2 regions of the Streptomyces sp. NPDC055749 genome follow, and region 2 is predicted to be linked to the other one. Evidence: riboswitches for the same ligand, from Rfam matches in the RefSeq annotation. Region 2 holds a riboswitch; the other holds the start of a gene.

Region 1 (4,732 bases), on a different contig from region 2:
GCACGGCGGCGGCCCGCGCGGCGGGGTGGCCAGGTCCGTGAAGAAGATGCGTGGCTACCTCGCCGAACTGATCCACCGTAAACGGGAGAATCCGGGCGACGACCTGATCTCGGGTCTCATCCGGGCCAGCGACCACGGCGAGCACCTCACCGAGAACGAGGCCGCCGCGATGGCGTTCATCCTTCTCTTCGCCGGTTTCGAGACAACGGTCAACCTCATCGGCAACGGTACGTACGCCCTGCTGCGCAACCCCGGCGAGCGGGAGCGGCTCCAGCGCTCGCTCGAAGCGGGCGAGAGCGGCCTCCTGGCCACGGGCATCGAGGAACTGCTGCGCTACGACGGCCCGGTGGAGCTCGCCACCTGGCGGTACGCGACGGAGCCGGTCACGCTCGGCGGGCAGGACATCGCCGTCGGGGACCCCGTGCTGGTCGTCCTCGCGGCCGCCGACCGTGACCCGGAGCGCTTCCCTGATCCGGACACGCTGGACCTCGCACGGAGTGACAATCAGCACGTGGGATACGGGCACGGCATCCACTACTGCGTGGGGGCGCCGCTCGCCCGCCTGGAGGGACAGACCGCGCTGGCAACGCTCCTGAGGCGCCTTCCTGACCTGCGTCTTGCGGTGGAACCTACCGATTTGCGGTGGCGTGGCGGGCTCATCATGCGCGGACTGCGCACGCTTCCGGTGGAGTTCGCCCCCGGTCAGCCGGCCAAGCAAGGTGACACTCCGTCAACTCTGTGACTTTCACGTGATCTCCGCTGCATCGACTTGTGACACACGTTCGAGTCCCGCTAGGTTCACCGTTCACCACAGCAGTCACATAACAGCAGTCACTTGTCAGTCACACGGAAGGCAATCCCATGGGCTCCGCGAACGGCAGACACCGTCGCCCTCGCCAGGCACCCGCCATCGTTGTCGCCGCAGGCGTGACGGGATCGGCCATCGCCATCCCGCTGCTCGGTGCGACCGGTGCGCACGCCGCCGACGCCTCGACCTGGGACCGGGTCGCCGAGTGCGAGAGCGGCGGCATGTGGAGTGCGGACCTGGGCAACGGCTACTACGGCGGCCTGCAGTTCTCCCAGGACACCTGGTCCGCGTACGGCGGCTCGGCGTACGCGGCCCGTGCCGACCTCGCCAGCCGCTCGCAGCAGATAGCGGTCGCGGAGAAGGTCCTGGAGGACCAGGGCCCGCAGGCGTGGCCGAGCTGCGCGGTGATTTCCGGGCTCGCGCTGGACGGCGCCCTGCCGGGTGTCGACCCGGGCGGCGTTCCCTCCGCCGAACCTTCGGACGGGCTGTTCCCGTCCGAGGATCCGTCGGGCGAAGCCACGGATGAAGCGGCGGACGAAGCGAACAACAAGGACGAAGCCGATAAGTCCGGCAAGCCCGGCAAGGGTGACGCGACGGACGGCACGGCGGAATCCGGGGACTCCGGCTCGTCCGCCTCTCCCGCACCGTCCACCACGCCGTCTCCCGATGCGTCCGACGCCCCTGCGGGCACGGACGAGGGCGGCGGCAAGCACCGCGGCACGCCGGCCCCCGAGGCGACCCAGGACGCGGACAAGGGCAACGGGCGCGACTCCGGCGGCCGACACGCCTCGCGCGGCGACGGCGAGGCCCGTGACGCGGGTACGGCGAGCCCCGACGGCGACTACACCGTGCGGCCCGGCGACAACCTCTGGGCGATTGCTGACGCACAGAAGGTTCCCGGCGGCTGGACCGAGCTCTACGAGGCCAACAAGGGCGCGCTCGGCTCGGACCCCGACCTCATCCTTCCCGGCCAGAGCCTCGATCTGGGACAGCAGGGCGGCGCGGAGAGCTCCAAGCGCAACTGATCCAATTCGGGAAAACGCCCCAAAATCGGGGGTAGTTCAGGGACCTATGTCCACTTATGCGTAAGTGAGACATGGGTCTCTTTGCTTCAACTGGCGTGTCGCGTCCGGCTGTCCCGCCCGCGCCCCTTCCGACCTGCGGAAACGTTCATTCCGCTGAGGCAAGTAAGGCACGAATGGCCGGTATGTCCCTCTTTGAATGTCGGGGTTGCCTATGTTTACGGTCGGAACCGCTCGCACCGCGGGCCCCGTCGACCGTCACGCCGAATCCTGCCGTCGGTCGAAGGGAACAGACGCGTAAAGCGCCGTAGGCAGGAGCGGGGGACCCAGGTAAGCGCCGGGCCCGATCGTCGAGAGACGACCGAGGACCGGCTTGGGGTGAAGTCGCACGCAAGGACGTGCGGCCGGGCAACTCACTTGGCCCGAACCCGACAGCTCACCTCGTAGGCGTCGGTGAGGAGAAGCTCCATGCTGTTTTCCAGCAAGGCCAAGCACCGCCGCCCGTCCAAGGCCGTCCGTGTCGCCACGCTCGCCGGTGTCGCCGGTGCCGCTGTCGCCGTCCCGCTGATGGGTGCGACCGGCGCCTCCGCCGCCTCCGTCTCCACGTGGGACGCCGTCGCCCAGTGCGAGTCCGGTGGCAACTGGTCCATCAACACCGGAAACGGCTACTACGGCGGTCTGCAGTTCTCGCAGTCCAGCTGGGCCGCCGCCGGTGGTACGCAGTACGCGTCCCGCGCCGACCTGGCCAGCAAGTCGCAGCAGATCGCCACCGCCGAGAAGCTTCTCGACATGCAGGGCCCGGGCGCCTGGGCCTGTGCCGGTGCCGGCAACCTCACCAACGACGGTGTGGACCCGGGCGTCGACACCTCCTCGGACAACGGCGACGAGCAGCCGCAGCAGCAGGCCCAGCCGGAGCGTCAGGCCGAGCAGCCCACCACGCGCAGCGAGCAGCGCACCGCCCCGAAGACCGAGGCGCCGAAGACCGTCACCACCCCGACCGGCGAGAAGGTCGAGAAGGGTGACGGCGAGTACAAGGTGAAGACCGGCGACACCCTGAGCAAGATCGCCGAGAAGCACGACGTCAAGGGCGGCTGGGAGAAGCTGTTCGACCTGAACGACGACATCGTCAAGGACGCCGACCTGATCTTCCCGGGCCAGCAGCTCCACCTGACGAAGTAATACCTGGGATTCTCCTCCCCCCGGGAGGGTGTCCGGCGGCATCCCTCCCCGCTCTGCTCCCCGACCCGGTGCGCTCTCCCCCGTGCGCGCCGGGTCGGGGTCTTTTCCGCACGCGTGTGTGACGTTGATCGTTTCAAGTGTTGTAGTTACTGGCCAGTAAATTTCTGGCCCTTTGACCGTGAATGCATGCCCTTGGGTCCTTTTTCGTCCCAGGGGACGGGCGCCGGGCGGGCCAACGGGGCCCAGCCGGATAGGCTCGTGCCGCAAGGCCACAGTGACCCTGCACAACCAGTGTCAGATCCCAGAAGGAGATGCCTCGTGCCGTCCATCGACGTCGTCGTAGCCAGGGAAATCCTCGACTCCCGGGGCAACCCCACGGTCGAGGTCGAGGTTGGCCTCGACGACGGCAGCACGGGACGTGCTGCTGTTCCGTCCGGCGCCTCCACCGGTGCGTTCGAGGCCATTGAGCTTCGCGACGGTGACCCCAACCGCTACATGGGCAAGGGCGTGGAGAAGGCCGTCCTCGCCGTCATCGAGCAGATCGGCCCGGAGCTCGTCGGGTACGACGCCACCGAGCAGCGCCTCATCGACCAGGCGATGTTCGACCTCGACGCCACCGAGAACAAGGGCTCGCTCGGCGCGAACGCCATCCTCGGCGTCTCGCTCGCCGTGGCCCACGCCGCCTCGGAAGCGTCCGACCTTCCGCTCTTCCGCTACCTCGGCGGCCCGAACGCGCACCTGCTGCCCGTTCCGATGATGAACATCCTGAACGGCGGCTCGCACGCCGACTCCAACGTGGACATCCAGGAGTTCATGATCGCGCCGATCGGCGCCGAGTCCTTCTCCGAGGCCCTGCGCTGGGGTGCGGAGGTCTACCACACGCTGAAGAAGGTCCTGAAGACCAAGGGCCTGTCCACCGGTCTCGGTGACGAGGGCGGCTTCGCGCCGAACCTGGAGTCCAACCGCGCCGCCCTGGACCTCATCGTCGAGGCCATCAAGGAGGCCGGTTACGTTCCCGGCCGCGACATCGGTCTCGCGCTCGACGTCGCCGCGTCCGAGTTCTACAAGGACGGCAAGTACGAGTTCGAGGGCAAGTCCCGCTCGGCCGCCGAGATGACCGAGTACTACGAGGAGCTCGTCTCCGCGTACCCGCTCGTCTCCATCGAGGACCCGCTGTACGAGGACGACTGGGCCGGCTGGAAGACCATCACCGACAAGATCGGCTCCAAGGTCCAGATCGTCGGTGACGACCTGTTCGTCACCAACCCGGAGCGTCTGGCACGTGGCATCGAGGAGGGCTCGGCCAACGCCCTGCTCGTCAAGGTCAACCAGATCGGTTCGCTGACCGAGACCCTGGACGCCGTCGAGATGGCCCAGCGCAACGGCTTCAAGTGCATGATGTCGCACCGCTCCGGCGAGACCGAGGACGTCACCATCGCCGACCTCGCCGTCGCCGTGAACTGCGGTCAGATCAAGACCGGCGCCCCGGCCCGCTCGGACCGTGTCGCCAAGTACAACCAGCTGCTGCGCATCGAGGAGATCCTCGACGACGCGGCGGTGTACGCGGGCCGCTCGGCGTTCCCGCGCTTCAAGGGCTGATCACCGGCCAGGGCTGATCACCTGAGCCCAACGGCTGATCACCGGCCTTCGCGGGCCGAAGTCACCAGCCTCCGTCCGTCCCCGCACTCGGTCCCGTACCGTGTGCGGGGACGGACGTGTGTAA
Region 2 (4,732 bases):
CAGCGTGGTCGCGGCCCGCAGGGCGGTGAGACCGTACTGCGTGGCGGCGAGGACGCAGATCCGGCGGACGGCGCTCGTGGCCAGACCCTGACCGGCGGCCTTCTCGGCGATCCGGTAGCCGAGGTCGGCGGAACCGTCCGCCACGTCCACCAGGTTCACCCGGCCCAGCACCTCGTCCGCATCGCCGACCAGCACATGGAAGTAGCACAGCCCCTCGGCCTGTTCGGCCAGGAGGCTGCTGTGCCGTGCGTCGAAATGTGCGAAGTACTCGTCGCCGCGGTCCGGAACCGAAGCCGCGAAGTAGGCACGGTTCTCCTGCTCGAAGGCGAGCAGGGCCGTGGCGTGGTCGTGGCGCAGGAGCTGGAGTTCGGGCATGGGTGCGAGTCTTCCACGAGGCGTGCGGACGCGGAACTGCCGGGTACCAAGGGCCAGTCGGACCCTCGGCACCCGGCAGTTGTGAACCGTGGCCTATGTCAGCGGATCAGTAGGCGCCGAAGACGTTGTCGATGGAGCCGTACCTGTCGGCGGCGTAGTTGCACGCGGCGGTGATGTTGGCGACCGGGTCGAAGCTGTCCGTCGACGTGCCGGGCACGTGGTACGCCTGGAACGTCGGGTCGATGACCTGGAGGAGACCCTTGGACGGGGTGCCCTTGGCGGCGTTCGAGTCCCAGTTGTTGACGATCTGCGGGTTGCCCGAGGACTCGCGCATGATGTTGCGGTGGATGCCCTCGTAGCTGCCGGGGATGCCGTGCTCCGCCATGACGGCGAGCGATTCCTTGATCCAGCCGTCGAGGTCGTTCGTGTACGTCGCCTTCGCGGCCTTCGGGGCGGGGGCGGCGGTCTTCGCGGCGAGCGTGCTCGTCCGCTCGGAACGGTCGGCGCGGTCGGCGGACGCACCGGAAGCCCTGGCCGTGGCCTCGGCGCCCACGGTCAGCTTCAGACCCGGGCGAATCAGGGACGGATTGTCGCCGATGGCCTTGCGGTTGTCCTTGTAGAGCTTCTTCCAGCCGCCGCTCAGGGAATGCGCATCGGCGATCTTGTGCAGGGAATCACCCTTGACGACGGAATAGCTGACGATCCCGGCCTTCTGAGCGGTAATTGCCTTGGCAGGGACGGCTGCCGGTGCCACTGCCTTTTCGGCGGCGACCGATTGTGCGGGCGCCGCGGAGGCGGTGGTCGCGCCCATCACGGGCAGGGCGAGGACGGCTCCGCCTGCGGTGACGGCGACGAGGCCGCGGGTCAGCGGGCTGGACTTGGAACGACGGTGCTTACCCATCGAGGGCATGGCGAATTCCTCTCCGTCGCCTGCGAGGTGAGCTGTCGGGTTCAGGCTGGAGATGCCTGGCCGCATGTGCATGCGACTTAACCCCAAGCCGTTCCTGATAACGGATCGGCAACTTACCTGGGTCCCCCGCTCCTGCCGGGCGTGAGTAGGTCCGGTTTCCGGACGGCGGCAGGATTCGGCGTTCCATCCGGATTGACGGTGACCGTAGGCGAGAAACACCGAAGGGGACAAGTCCCGAATTCCGGATCACAATTCATTTACAAGATCGATGAGCGGGAAAGCCGATGAATTCACCCGAACCGCGAAGCCAACTCTCTTCTCGCAGAAGGGATGCGGGTGAGGCGTCGGAGCTTCGGGCGTCCCGGACGTGACGCTGGCCACTGGGTCCGAAAAGGGCGATTTGCTCCGAGGGGATGTTCGCGGTTCGGGTGAAAAGTGCGTTACGGGCTCTGGGTATTAATTAATTCGATAAGTCCGAATTAGCCCATATCAATCTTTTTGCTCTTTGTGTGCGGCTCAGTGGTGCGGGGTCGGCCGGAACGTTCCCCCGTACATCGGCAGGGGGATCCGCTCGCCGTAGCGGGCCAGCTGCTCCCACGGACGGTTGAGGCCGGCGGAACCGTACGTACGGACCCGCGTGACGGTGTCGAGGTCGAGGACGTCGACCAGGACCTCCTCGCCAGGGCCCGCCTGCTGGCGCACGGTCCCCTCGGGGTCGACGATCGCGCTGGCGCCGACGCCTGCCGGGTCGGCCGCGTTGAGATTGACGACGTAGAGCTGGTTGGTCCAGGCGTTGGCACGCGCGCAGACCAGCTCCATGTCCCGGTCCCGCGTCGTGGTGAGCGTGGGCTGGAGGATCACCTCGGCGCCGAGCCAGGCGAGCTGTCTGGCGGTCTCGGGGAACGAGCCGTCGTAGCAGACGGCGAGACCGGCGCGGCCGATTCCGGGCAGGTCGAAGACGACGAACTCGCTTCCGGGGCTGGTCTGTTCGTAGGGCTGCCAGGGGAAGATCTTGCGGTAGCGGGCCACGATCTCGCCCGCCGGGGAGACCGCGATGGCGGTGTTGTACGTGTTCCCGTCGTCGGCCCGCTCGTAGAGGCTGCCGGGTATCAGCCACAGGCCGGTCTCGCGGGCCAGGGCGCAGACGCGGTCGGTGAGCGGGCCCGGGATCGCCACGGCGGCCTCCCGCATCCAGTCGGCGCGGGCCTGGAGCAGCGGCGCTTCGGCGGCGAGCATCAGCTCGGGCACGACGACGAGCTGCACATGGGGGAACGTGTCCCGCACCGCGCGTACCCGGTCCGCGAAGCGGTCCCAGGTGGCGCGCAGATCGTGCGGTACGGGAGTGGTCTGGACGGCGGCGACGGCGAGTGTGCGCATGAGGGTTCAGTTCTCCGTGACGAGCGGGGTGGCGACGGACGTACGGCCGTGGCGGAAGAAGCGGGCGTGGCGGGAGCGGATGAGGAGCATGACCACGACTCCGAGGGCGATGGAGCCGACGCCGAGCAGGAAGACGCCGCCGACGCCGCCCAGGGACGTGTAGCCGTAGGCGGGGTCGAGCATGTCGTAGGCGCTGCGCAGGAACGCCGCCAGCATCATCAGGCCGCCCGCGACCGGCATCACGCCCTTGACCAGCAGGTCACGGGGCGAGCGGCGCAGATGCCCGCGGAAGTACCAGGCGCAGGCGAATCCGGTGACGCCGTAGTAGAAGGCGATCAGCAGACCCACCGAGAGGACGGCGTCGCCGAGGAAGTCGGCGGAGACCACGGTGAGGAGGGTCAGCGCGACGGCCGCCGCCGCACCGAAGAACACCGTGCCGAAGGCGGGCGTCCGGAAGCGCGGGTGTATGCGGCCGAAGGCCGCCGGCAGGGCGCCGTGCGCGCTCATCGACAGGGTGGCGCGCGGCGTGGAGACCGTGCAGGTCAGCAGGGCGCCGACGGCCGAGACTGCGATGGCGAGCTGCACGAGCTTGGCCAGGGAGTCGCCGAGTACGGCGGGTGCGAGGCCGGTGAGGACGTCGGCGGCGGTCTCCTCGTTGCCGAGCCCGAGCCCCGAACTTCCCGTGCCGGCGAAGGAGACCGCGGCGAAGGCGGTGAACAGGTAGGTGACGACCAGGATCAGAGTGGACGTCACGGCGGCCCTGCCCGGTGTGCGCGCGCTGTCGACCGTCTCCTCGTTGAAGGTGATGAGGGCGTCCCAGCCCCAGTAGATGAAGAGGCACAGCAGGACCGCCTCGGAGAACGAGGCGAAACTGTCGAAGCCGAAGGGGTTGAGCCAGCTCAGGGACGGGGAAGCCGCGCCGTCGCGTACGAAGGCGGTGATTCCGAACGCGAGCAGCGCGACGAGCTGGAGCCCGAGGATCGCGTACTGGACATGGGCGGCGAGCTGGATGCCCCGGTAGGCGACCGCGACCGCCAGCGCGAGCAGCAGCACGGCGACGGCGGTGACGGTCGGCGTGCTGCCGGACGCCGCGTCGAGGCCCAGGACGCCGAGCAGGGCGGAGGCGCCGACCTGGGCGAGCGCGGTCATGGCGATGACGGTGGCGCACAGGACCGTCCAGCCGCCCGCGACCCAGCCGAAGGCGGGGCCGAACACGCGTGTGTTCCACACGAAGGTGGTTCCGCAGTCCGGCATCTCCCGGTTCAGCTCCCGGAAGGCGAACGCGGTGAGCAGGATCGGCACGAAGCCGAGGAGCAGGGCGGCAGGGGCGAGATCGCCCACCACGAGGGTCACCAGGCCCAGAGTGATGGCGATGCTGTACGCGGGCGCCACGGAGGCCAGCCCGAGCGCGACCGTGGCGAGCAGGCCGACGGAGCCGCTCCGCAGGCCCTTGTCGGTCAGTGGTGATGCGGAGGGCGGGGGCTCCGGCGCGGCGCCGACGGCGTCTGTGGTCATGACTGCCTTCCAGGAGGAGATGGCACGAGGCAACGACTATTCGTTAAACGGCGATTTAACGAAAGGCTGATGGCGTGGTCAACCCCTGGAGCGGTATCGTTTCGTTTCGATTCAGCGAATGCGAGAGTGAGGGGCGCGGTGGCACGGCGCAAGGACCAGGAGGCGCGGCGGGCTCAGCTGAGCGAGGCCGCCGGGCGGGCACTGCTGAGCCGGGGCCTCGAAGGGCTGCGGCTGCGGGACGTGGCGGAGGAGGCGGGCGTCACGCCCGCGGCGGTCCTCTACTACTACGAAGACCTCGACGCGCTGATGTACGAGACGTTCCAGCAGGCCATCGAGCGGTTCTGCCGGGACCGCGACGCGGCGGCCGAGCAGCACACGGACGCGCGCGAGCGGCTGCGCACCTGTATCGCGTCCGGTGTGGCAGCCGGCCCGCAGGACCGGCTGCCACGGCTTCTCTTCGAGTACTGGCCCCGGACCCTGCGCGATCCGAAGGCCGCTGCCCTCGACAGCGTCCTGACGGAGCGCCAGATCGGGGTCTACCAGGGAATCCTGGTG

Evidence for each region. Region 2 has a riboswitch for cyclic di-AMP ahead of ACWGO0_RS08055 (transglycosylase SLT domain-containing protein). Riboswitches for the same ligand answer to the same signal wherever they lie in the genome.
Region 1: another riboswitch for cyclic di-AMP. It lies ahead of ACWGO0_RS35350 (transglycosylase family protein); the one in region 2 lies ahead of ACWGO0_RS08055 (transglycosylase SLT domain-containing protein).

What each region holds. Positions count from the first base shown of each region.
Region 1 covers NZ_JBSHFH010000083.1:5,521-10,252, reverse strand. Annotated here, with positions in the region: gene ACWGO0_RS35360 (cytochrome P450 family protein) at 1-742, shown strand, start outside; gene ACWGO0_RS35355 (transglycosylase family protein) at 862-1,833, shown strand; cyclic di-AMP (ydaO/yuaA leader) riboswitch at 2,124-2,295, shown strand; gene ACWGO0_RS35350 (transglycosylase family protein) at 2,299-3,009, shown strand; gene eno (phosphopyruvate hydratase) at 3,328-4,608, shown strand.
Region 2 covers NZ_JBSHFH010000008.1:24,945-29,676, forward strand. Annotated here, with positions in the region: gene ACWGO0_RS08050 (GNAT family N-acetyltransferase) at 1-375, opposite strand, end outside; gene ACWGO0_RS08055 (transglycosylase SLT domain-containing protein) at 482-1,285, opposite strand; cyclic di-AMP (ydaO/yuaA leader) riboswitch at 1,288-1,443, opposite strand; gene ACWGO0_RS08060 (carbon-nitrogen hydrolase family protein) at 1,802-2,662, opposite strand; gene ACWGO0_RS08065 (APC family permease) at 2,669-4,177, opposite strand; gene ACWGO0_RS08070 (TetR/AcrR family transcriptional regulator) at 4,316-4,732, shown strand, end outside.